One region of the Paenibacillus sp. 2TAB23 genome, then DNA from elsewhere that is predicted to be linked to it. Evidence: a T-box and tRNA genes for the amino acid it is inferred to sense, from the RefSeq annotation. Region 1 holds a T-box; the other holds one or more tRNA genes.
The links. The T-box of region 1 lies ahead of AB4Z29_RS15525 (valine--tRNA ligase). A T-box ahead of a tRNA ligase gene usually reads a tRNA of that ligase, here a tRNA-Val.
Positions count from the first base shown of each region.

Region 2: it encodes a tRNA-Val, which carries the amino acid that the T-box ahead of AB4Z29_RS15525 (valine--tRNA ligase) is inferred to sense. The anticodon was not compared.

Region 1 is NZ_JBFRGD010000009.1:252,342-257,643, reverse strand. Features, by position in the region: gene hemL (glutamate-1-semialdehyde 2,1-aminomutase) at 1-212, shown strand, start outside; gene AB4Z29_RS15535 (RluA family pseudouridine synthase) at 246-1,250, shown strand; gene AB4Z29_RS15530 (LysM peptidoglycan-binding domain-containing protein) at 1,340-2,695, shown strand; T-box leader at 2,815-3,055, shown strand; gene AB4Z29_RS15525 (valine--tRNA ligase) at 3,113-5,302, shown strand, end outside.
Region 2 is NZ_JBFRGD010000002.1:22,695-27,996, reverse strand. Features, by position in the region: gene AB4Z29_RS02810 (stalk domain-containing protein) at 1-54, opposite strand, end outside; gene AB4Z29_RS02805 (hypothetical protein) at 223-426, opposite strand; gene AB4Z29_RS02800 (MBL fold metallo-hydrolase) at 558-1,286, shown strand; gene AB4Z29_RS02795 (DUF3892 domain-containing protein) at 1,372-1,623, opposite strand; gene AB4Z29_RS02790 (hypothetical protein) at 1,753-1,920, opposite strand; gene AB4Z29_RS02785 (YjfB family protein) at 2,077-2,250, shown strand; gene AB4Z29_RS02780 (aspartyl-phosphate phosphatase Spo0E family protein) at 2,486-2,653, shown strand; tRNA gene AB4Z29_RS02775 (tRNA-Val) at 2,697-2,769, shown strand; gene AB4Z29_RS02770 (S-layer homology domain-containing protein) at 3,566-4,537, shown strand; gene AB4Z29_RS02765 (uracil-DNA glycosylase) at 4,601-5,296, opposite strand.

The DNA of each region.
Region 1 (5,302 bases):
GTCCGTTCTTCACCGAGACGACGGTTATCAATTTCGAGTCTGCCAAAACATCGGATCTGGAAAGATTCAAGGCTTATTTTGCTTCGATGCTTGATCTGGGCGTTAGCGTGGCTCCTTCCCAATTCGAAGGGATGTTTGTATCCGCCGTTCATACCGATGAGGATATCGACGCTACGATCGAGGCGCATCATGTCGCATTAGGTCGTTTATAGGTTTATGAAGGTTTATGAATAGGAGGAACGGGAATGATCGGTGGTCATATTAAGAGAAACGGCAAGTGGCTTGAGCTGGACGATGCGGCTCTTCAAGCCATAGCCGCTGCTCCAGCCAATGATTCCCCTTCGGAGAAGAGTCCGGCGGCAACGCCGGAGCTGTCACAGCCACGGGCTGGCAGTCATCCGCACATCGTGCGGCAGTGGCTGCTGGCCCATTCCTTTTTTCCGCAGAAGTGGGTTAATCGGTTGTTTTCAGTCGGCGGGATTCGCTGGGAGGGCGATGTGCTTCAACTGCTCGCGTTTCCTCCGGTAGATCCGCAAAGTGATGCCGTCTATCGAAATATCCGTGTGAATTCGGACGAGAAATTGCCTATGGTGCTTTACGAGGATGAGTTTTGTATCGTCTTTGACAAGCCTGTAGGAATGGCTGTTCATGGTTCGTCTCCAGGACAAGCTGGCACATTGGATGATGCAGCGGCCAGGCATCTTCTGGCGCAAGGCGATCCGTTAAATGTTCGCCATATCCACAGACTTGATGACGATACATCCGGTCCTGTTCTATATGCCAAAAACGATTTGGCACAGTGGAAACTTGACGAAGCCATGCGGGCAAAGCAGATTGACAGGCATTATATAGCGGTTGTGCATGGGCAGATGACCAAGGCCGAGGGAAAGATCGACGCGCCGATTGGCAAAGACAGGCATCACCGTTCAAGAAGGCGAGTATCGGATCAAGGTGATGCGGCGATTAGCCATTATGAGGTGATTGCCGCGAATGCCGATATGTCGATGATCCGCGTGAAGCTGGAAACGGGACGCACGCATCAAATACGTGTCCATCTTAGCCACATCGGTCATCCTCTGGTCGGTGACAGCTTGTACGGCGGTGATTCCCGTTTGCTGGACCATCAAGCGCTTCATGGGGAAAAGCTGGTATTCGCCCACCCATGGACGGACAAGGCTTTGGAAATCGCTTCCCCATGGCCGCAGTGGCTGGCTCAGCTGTCGGGAAAGATGTCGCCACGATCAAAATGATAGTCATGCTCCAGCTTCTCCTACCATATAGATAAGTAGTGAATGTAAAGTTAGACCAAGCATTCAGTAGGAGAGGGGAGGACTTTAGCGTGTCGGATCAAACGAACGGATTACGCTTTGACGTGTATGAGCGCGTCCATTTGCCCGATGATGTTGCGGCAATTGACGAGCTGGAGGAAATTGAGCTAGTTCCCCGCATACAGGTTATCGACCAGGGGGATCATGCTGTGCTTAGAGGACAGCTTCTTCTGAGCGGAGTATATCGGAGTCAAACCGATTCCGAGAATTCACTCACGCTTGAGCACTTGATACCGGTTGAAATTACGCTGCCAATGAACCGGATATCGCGGCTGGATGACATTTCAATCGAGATCGATAATTTCGACGTGGATTTATTGTCAGCGCGAACGCTGAACATTACAGGCGTATTATCGCTGCGGGGCATCTCTGCCCAGCCTGTGTTGGAGCAGGAGGAAATCTGGCGCGAGGAACCGTTCACCGTTGTGCATCAACGTGAAATGTACGAGGAGCGCGTTCCAGAAGCGTATGATGGACAGAATGCGGCGATTGATACGCCGTACATACCAGCAGAAGATCCATATGGCAGGCAAGAGGAGATTGCCTATCAACAGCAGGAAGAGTTGGCGGATGAATCGGAGGCGATTGTTACCATTTCTTCCGTTGCTTCAGATACTGGCTGGAGCACCTCGCAGCTGTTTGCGGATGTGACGCAACAGACAGAAGAAGATGCCGGACCGGCGGAGAATGAACGGGAAATAACGTTAGCCTCGCAGCAATTCGCAAGCGAAGGCTGGCTTACTACTTCATCCACGTATGCGAATTCGAACGCAGGCTTTGCTCAGCCGGTTGAAGAACCTGCCGAGGCCTCAGAGCAAGAACGAATTGCATTCATAGCGGAAGAAGCAGAGGCATCGGAGCAAGAACACATCGCATACGCAGCGGAAGAAGCAGAGGCGGAAGAAGCAGAAGAGCCGGAAGCTTCATCCGAGCCGATCGAAGCCGTATTGCCTGTGCAGCGAATCGAGCCCGAAGCTGAAAAGCAAGAGCTGCGAATCGCTTTCAATGGCAAGCAGCCTCAAGACGGGACTGGCGCGCCGCCGGACGTCGGAATACTGACCTTGCTGCAAACAAGCAGGCGCGAGCAAGCGGCCCGTGAGGCAGCCGAGCAGGTGGTTGCACAGCAGCGGGCGGATGAGGAAGCAAGGGTTCAAGCATCAGGTGACGAGATTGAATGGAAAAACCTGTTCCTCGGGAAACGATCGGAGGATACAGAATTCCGCAAAATCAGGATGTGCATCGTTCAGCGCGACGAGACGCTTGACGTCATTGCATCTCGCTACAGCTTAAACCCGAGAGAAATCGTCATTTACAACCGATTGGAAGATTCAGGAGTGTCAGAAGGACAGCTATTGTATATTCCATAATGCGTTGCTTGGCGGAAATGCCCTTGTTGCTCAAAAAAATGAGCGATAAGGGCATTTCTTGCGTTCGTTTGGTTGACTCAGCTGTGTAAGAAAGGTATGATTAAAGCTATATATGCGTTATAACGACATTGAAGGGGAATAGTAGACAGCAAAGCCTTCAGAGAGTGGAACCGTTACGCTGAGAGGTTCCGCAGGAAGTGACTGCTACGAGTCGCCCCGGAGTTGCCTGAGCCAAGTAGGTGCAACCTGTGCCCTACCGAATTCAGGCCGGCTACAGCCGTTATCTGTTTGAGTGCCATGCGGATTTCGTTCGCGTGGAACAAAGGTGGTACCACGGAAGCTAAACCTTTCGTCCTTTATGTTGAGGGCGACAGGTTTTTTTTGTTTTTGTAGATCGATTTATGGAGGATGGAACGAATGTCTGAAAATCAAACGACAACTGCAATGCCAACAACCTATGATCCGAAGGCAGCTGAGCAGAAATGGTACGATTACTGGATGCAGGGGAAATTTTTTGAGGCGGGCAAACGCCCGGATGCGGAGACGTATACAATTGTTATCCCGCCTCCAAACGTAACGGGCATGCTTCATATCGGTCATGCGCTAGATTTCACGCTGCAGGATATTTTGATTAGAACGAAGCGGATGCAAGGTTACGATGCACTATGGCTGCCAGGCACGGATCACGCAGGCATCGCCACGCAGACAAGAGTAGAGCAGAAGCTGCGCGAGCAAGGCGTGTCTCGTTATGATCTAGGTCGAGAGGCGTTCTTGGAGAAGGTATGGGAGTGGAAGGATGAGTATGCGAACACCATTCGCGACCAATGGGCGAAGATGGGACTCTCCCTCGATTATTCGAGAGAACGTTTCACGCTGGATGAAGGCTTGTCCAAGGCTGTACGCGAAGTTTTCGTAAAGCTGTACGAGAAAGGGCTTATTTATCGCGGCAAAAAAATTATCAACTGGGACCCGGCCGCACGCACGGCGCTTTCCGATATTGAAGTTGAGCATAAGGAAGTAAACGGTCATCTGTACCATTTGAAGTACCCGCTCAAAGACGGATCGGGCTTCATTACGGTAGCAACGACGCGTCCAGAGACGATGCTTGGCGATACTGCAGTAGCCGTTCATCCCGAGGATGAACGCTATAAGCATATGATTGGACAATTGATCGTGCTTCCGGTCATCGGACGCGAGATTCCAATTATTGCCGATGAGTACGTGGATAAGGAATTCGGCTCAGGTGCCGTGAAAATTACGCCGGCACATGATCCGAACGACTTCGAGATGGGAGAGCGCCACAACCTTCCTCAGATTATCGTAATGGATGAGACTGGCACGATGAACGCCGAAGCTGGCCCTTACCAAGGACTTGACCGGGCTGATTGCCGCAAGCAGCTCGTTAAGGATCTGCAGGAGCAAGGCGTATGCGTCCATATCGAAGACCATGTGCATCAGGTGGGACACAGCGAGCGCAGCGGCGCCGTTGTCGAGCCGTATCTGTCCACGCAATGGTTCGTTGCGATGAAACCGCTCGCTGAAGCAGCGATTGCTGCCCAGAAGGCTGGAAAAGGCGTGAACTTCGTACCGGAACGGTTCGAGAAAATTTATTTGCACTGGATCGAAAACGTACGCGATTGGTGTATATCGAGGCAGCTATGGTGGGGTCATCGCATCCCGGCCTGGTATGACGAGTCGACTGGCGAAATGCATGTGTCCCGCGAGGATATGGCAGGCGAGCATCTTAGCCAGGACAACGACGTGCTCGATACATGGTTCAGTTCAGCGCTTTGGCCGTTCTCTACGCTCGGCTGGCCGGATCAAACCGAGGACCTGAAACGCTTTTATCCAACAGATGTACTCGTAACGGGCTATGATATTATCTACTTCTGGGTTGCGCGCATGATCTTTACGGCGCTCGAATTTACGGAGGAATCACCGTTTAAGGACGTATTGATCCACGGTCTCGTTCGCGATTCGGATGGCCAGAAGATGTCGAAGTCGAAAGGCAACGGCGTTGACCCGCTTGAGGTTATCGAAAAGTACGGCGCAGATGCAATGCGGTACATGATCTCTACAAGCAGCACGCCGGGACAGGATCTGCGCTTCCGCTGGGAGAAGGTAGAACAGGCTCGTAATTTCGCGAACAAAATATGGAACGCATCGCGCTTCGCCTTAATGAACCTGGAGGGCGTGGAAGCGGCCGACATCGACATCAAGGTAAGTCTTGGCACAGCGGACCGCTGGATTCTGCATCGCTTGAATGAGACCGTTCGCGATGTAACCCGCTTAATTGAAAGCTATGAGTTCGGCGAAACCGGACGTATCCTATATAACTTTATTTGGGATGATCTATGCGATTGGTATATCGAATTCGCAAAGCTCAGCCTCTACGGCACGGATGAAGCTGCCAAAAAAGCGACGCAGTCGGTACTTGCTTACGTTCTGGATCGCACGCAGCGCCTTATTCACCCGTTCATGCCTTATATCAGCGAAGAAATTTGGCAGCATCTTCCGCATATTGGCGATACGATCACATTGGCCGAATGGCCGGTGTACGACACTGCCCTAGAAGCGCCGGATGCCGTTAAGGAAATGGAACTGCTG
Region 2 (5,302 bases), on a different contig from region 1:
ACCGCCCCACACTGACAACAGCAGCAGCAGAATTCCAACTTTTCTGAGTTTCATAGTTGTAAGCCCTCCATCCGATAGCCTGGATGAAAGGTTATACTCAGAAACTCAGGCAAAGTTGCGCAGGAGAACAAACTATTTTACCGTAGTACTAGAGGACCAACGCTGTCAAAAGTTGTTGAAACCTGCGCTTGCCTGGGAAATACACATGATTATTTCTCATCATTACCCATAGGTTCTCGTCAGTACGCATGGAATGCCTTTCCCGAGTGAACCAGCCGTTCTCATTCTGGCCAAATAATTCATGCCTCTTGCACAGGGTGTTTTGCAAACCGCACACGTATCCGAGAGAACAAGCTTGTAATTGTACTGTTTCCGGTCGCTTGCAGGCTGTTTTTTCTTAGCTACTTTACCTTTTCCTTTGCTCATCCTTCATTCGCCTCCACTATGCGTATCGCTTTAGCATTGTATGTAACGAAGGGCGAATGTGCATCAGCAATTGTCAGGAGCATGAAAAATTTGCTACATTAAACATGTGGAATGATGAAGGAGGTACTGGCATGAACATAACGATGATTGGAACAGGCAGTGCTTTTGCCAAAAAATACGATAATAACAATGCGCTTATTGAAGTGAACGGCTTTCGACTGCTTGTAGATTGCGGCATTACGCTGCCGAAGGCTTTACACCAGCAAGGCATTTCTTTTCAGGAGCTTGACGGGGTGTTGATCAGTCATATTCATGGCGACCATGTCGGCGGGTTGGAGGAATATGCCTTCCAGATGATGTTCAAATATAATCGCAAACCTGTTCTCTATATTGCTGAATCACTGGTCGATCCCCTTTGGGAGCAGACCTTGCGCGGCGGATTAACGCAAGGGCCTCTTGAGCGTCTCGAGGATTTCTTTGAGGTCCGTCCGATAAAACCAGATATTGAAACCGAGCTAAGTCCTGGACTTAAGGTTAAGCTCATCCAAACCAAGCATATACCTAACAAGCCGAGCTACTCCATCCTATTTAACGGAAGCTTCTTTTATACGGCAGATATGCGATTTGACCCAGAGCTCCTCCAACAATTGGTTGATGAGGGCGTGTCAACGATTTACCACGACTGTCAGCTAGAAGCCCCTGGTGTCGTTCATGCCACTCTGGATGAACTACTTAGTCTTCCTGTCGCAATCCAGCAGAAAACTTGGCTGATGCATTATGGAGACGCGATTGATCAGCACGCAGGTCGTACCGGCTTCATGCGTATCGTCGAGCAACATGTCACTTACGAGCTTGCTTAAACGAAAAAAGGCGCCGCAACGATGCATGCAGGCGCCTTTTTTTGTGGAGTTGTGTCCCTATATTTAATAGCATTAACTACTTCGCTTAGAAAAGAGGTAGCTGGTCCAGATTATTAGTTGGATCTCCATCTGCGTCGCCTCGGATATAGAACTCTCCATCCCTGCCTTTAAACGTATTCACCCCTGCAATATTGCCGGCTTGTACTTCTTGAAGAGCTGTTCCATAATCAAGAACTCTCCCGCTGCTTGTCTTAAAGGCTGTAAGATCTCCGTCTCCATCCTTTTGCACAGCTACAATATGCTCTCTCGCATTCTGTCCGCCATTCAAATCGTTCATCGTGAATACCTCTTTTCTATTCAAGTTGTTTAAGCCAATCTATATCGTTCCCATTCGTATAGGATTATTATGCGCGAAATGAATAAAAACCGGCTAGCCTATTAAGAGGCGAAAGCCGGTTCCTTTATTTTATTTCCTTTTCATTGCATCTGCCGGAAGCCGCCTTCTCCATACGAATTGCTCGTCATGCGATAATGAATCCTCCATGGCAAACTTCGCCACAGCACCGATAACTATTCCGATAATGCCAAACATCCCTAATAGCCAGAGGGCTAAATAGGCATACTCTGCAGCCAACAGAAACCGCCTCCTGCGCGCTTTCTTTAAAGGTATGCCGAGAATTTCGTCTTTAGTATACGAAAACAAGCTCAAGATCGTTAAAACGCCTTTAATTGTACCTTACATGTAAAAAAGTTCCTGCTTTATGCCGATAACTTAAATAGGAGGTGTGAAATGGATATCGCAGCAGCATCTATCGTCATGAATCAAAACAGTCTAGCACTGGCAGCCAGCATTCAAGTGTTATCTCTAGCGAAAGAACAAGCTAAGCAGCAAGGACAAGATATCGTGAACATGCTAAAAAGCGCACAGCCAAACCTAGGACAAACAATTGATATTCGCGTCTAAATTTCATCTGTTCGAAGCAAATCCCCATTGGGTATTGCTCTTATTTCCTTAAAGTTACAGATAAGTCATTCTGAAGTTGTTTCAGAATAGTCTAAACCGTGTAGTTAATTTCATACGAAGGCTGCAAACTAGCGCAATGTTCGAAAAACTAACATTAATCTAATTGCATTTTGGAAAAATTCTAACAACCTTCGTTTATTCTTGTCTTAACAGATGAAAAGTTGGAGGGATTGTCATGGAACAAGGATTTTATCAGCAAAAAATTGAAGAACTAAGAGCAGAAATGATCAGATTATTTGAAGCCTGTAACAATTTCACCGATCAAGCCGTCGTCAAGATCAGCCAGGAGCTGGATCGTCTCCTCAATGAATATTCCTGGGCATTGGCAAATAATAAATGTTGACTTCTCTTCTTCGCCCTGATATATTATTAATTGTCGCTAATATGATCTGGTAGCTCAGCTGGGAGAGCACTATCTTGACAGGGTAGGGGTCACAGGTTCGAACCCTGTTCAGATCATCGAATTAAAACCCCGCAATTCTCTTTACTATAAGGGATTGCGGGGTTTTTTCGTTGTATTCGAGATTAAAACAACTATGGCATTCTAACCGCAATGGTGCGAATTTGGTGCCCTTTGCTCAACTAAAGCATTTGATTAAACACCCCCACTCGTCCCCTTAAACAAATAGGAGCAGCACAGCGACTTTAGACAAATTTTCCGTTTCGGACAGCAGTAAGCCCCATCTCATCTAGAACGACTGCTAGCTTCGTTTTTAAATGACTCTCTAGCTACTCTTTATGATCTTCATCTTTAAAAATCGGTTCCCAATCAAGTCTCACCAACAAAGGAGAATGAAGCTTAATGAAGCGCAAAACACGTAATAAGATAGAGAGCGGTTCATACATTGTTGAAATAATTTTAGAACTATTGGTATACTTCCCTCGACTAATTTTCCGGCTATGCAGATGGATCTTTGATTAGTTTACATTCCCAGCCTGCCTCAACCGGATTTCCCTCCAACAATTGTAACAAGACCTTGAACCAGTAACGTGCCTAAAATAACTCTACTACCACACTGCGGTCTAGCTCCTCAAACCTTCGTTCAGAAAAAACGCCCTATATCGGATAAATGCTTTGAAATACCGAAATGATATACATATAAGAGTTTAATTCTCCATGGTGACTTCGAATGAAAACGAGCGAGTTTCAACAAATCTGAGGCCCTGGTTCATCTTTTTAACAATCATTGCAACCATTCTTCAATTCATAACGTCAAATAATTAGCTATAGCAAATAAAAAAATGAGGTGACCGCATGAAAAAAAGATCCCTATTGATCGTAACCCTAGTTGCGATGATGCTTTTCACTCTGGGACAAACCGTATGGGCATTCAAGGATGTGCAAAAGGATCCGAATGAGCAAAAGATCGCGGAGCTTAAAAAGCTGGGCATACTAAGCGGCGATAAGCAGGATAAGTTCAATCCGAAGGATAAGCTTACTTACGCCCAGGGCGTATCATTGATTGTCAAAGGTTTGGATTTGAATATCGACCATATCCGCTTTATCAAAGCGCCAGAAGTAAAGGATTACTTTACGAATCTCAAAAATGATGCTTGGTACGCAGACGCATTTATCATTGCGAGTCTAAATGGCCTTGAAATACCAAAAACGGTAAAAGCCAATGATGTGATGACCCGTGAGCAGTTCGCTCACCATTTGTTCAAAGCGATGCTTACGAAAGGCGACTATGCTTTCATTGAAATCTTCATGCTGCTTGAAGACGAAGCCGACGTAAATAAGGATTACATGGACAGCATTCAGAAGCTAATCATCAGCAAAGTGGTTACATTGGACAAATCCAATAAGTTCTATCCCAAGAAAGCCGTTACGCGCAGCGAAGCTGCAGGCTGGCTATATGGTGCCATCCAATTCACAAAGGAGAATACGCCTATCCCAGAACAGCCTGAGCAGCCCCAGCAGCCAGCAATCGATCCTAAGCTATACGTTACGCCCGTAAATGCTGACATCAACAAAGTAACCATTACGGCTCAAATGCCTCATCCTGGATATGGACTTCGGATCTCCTCAATCGCTTTCGAAGGTGAGCAAGCGATTATTCACCTAGAGACTTTGCTTCCGAATCCAGATACCATGTATCCGCAAGTGATAACCGACGTATCGATATCCACTTACATCGACAGCAAGCTAAAGCCAGTACTCGCAGGCGGAAGTCAATCGTCTCCAGGATCATCTGGTTCAGCTAGTTCGGGTATCATCGCGCAATAACCAATTTAAAAAGGCTTCTCTGCTCTTCCGAACCTTGGTTCGAAGAAGCGGGGAATCCTTTTTTTATGTGTGAATTAGCTCAGACAACTTTGGGATTGACCAATCTATCGGTTCTCGCCCGACACTCTCAAGAAATGCATTAGTCCTCGAGAACGGCTTGCTCCCGAAAAATCCTTTGCGCGCCGCAAAGGGGCTTGGATGAGGAGAAGAAATAATCAAATGCTTTTCCGTATTTATGGCAGCCGCTTTAGCCTCCGCATTTTTTCCCCAGAGAATGAACACGACCGGCTCTTCTCTCTCGTTCAAGGCGTCAATAACGGCATCGGTAAATTTCTCCCATCCCAATCCCTGATGTGTATTCGGCTTCCCTGCTTCCACAGTGAGCACCGTATTCAGAAGCAGCACGCCTTGCCCAGCCCAGGCTTCAAGACTTCCATGATCAGGCGCCTGTACGCCTAAATCTGATTCCAGCTCTTTATAAATGTTCTTAAGCGAAGGCGGCACCTTAATTCCTGGTTGAACAGAGAAGCTTAGTCCGTGTGCCTGATGGGGTCCATGATAAGGGTCTTGTCCCAAAATCACCGCTTTCGTTTGTTCATAGGATGTATAATGTAGGGCATTGAATATTGCGGACTTTTCTGGATATACCGTTGTGCTCTCATATAAAGCATCAAGCTTGTCAAACAGCTCGCGCATATAAGGCGCCTCAAGCTCGCCATTTAACCGCTGTGGCCAGCCGTTGCTTAACTGTAACGACATTTCTAT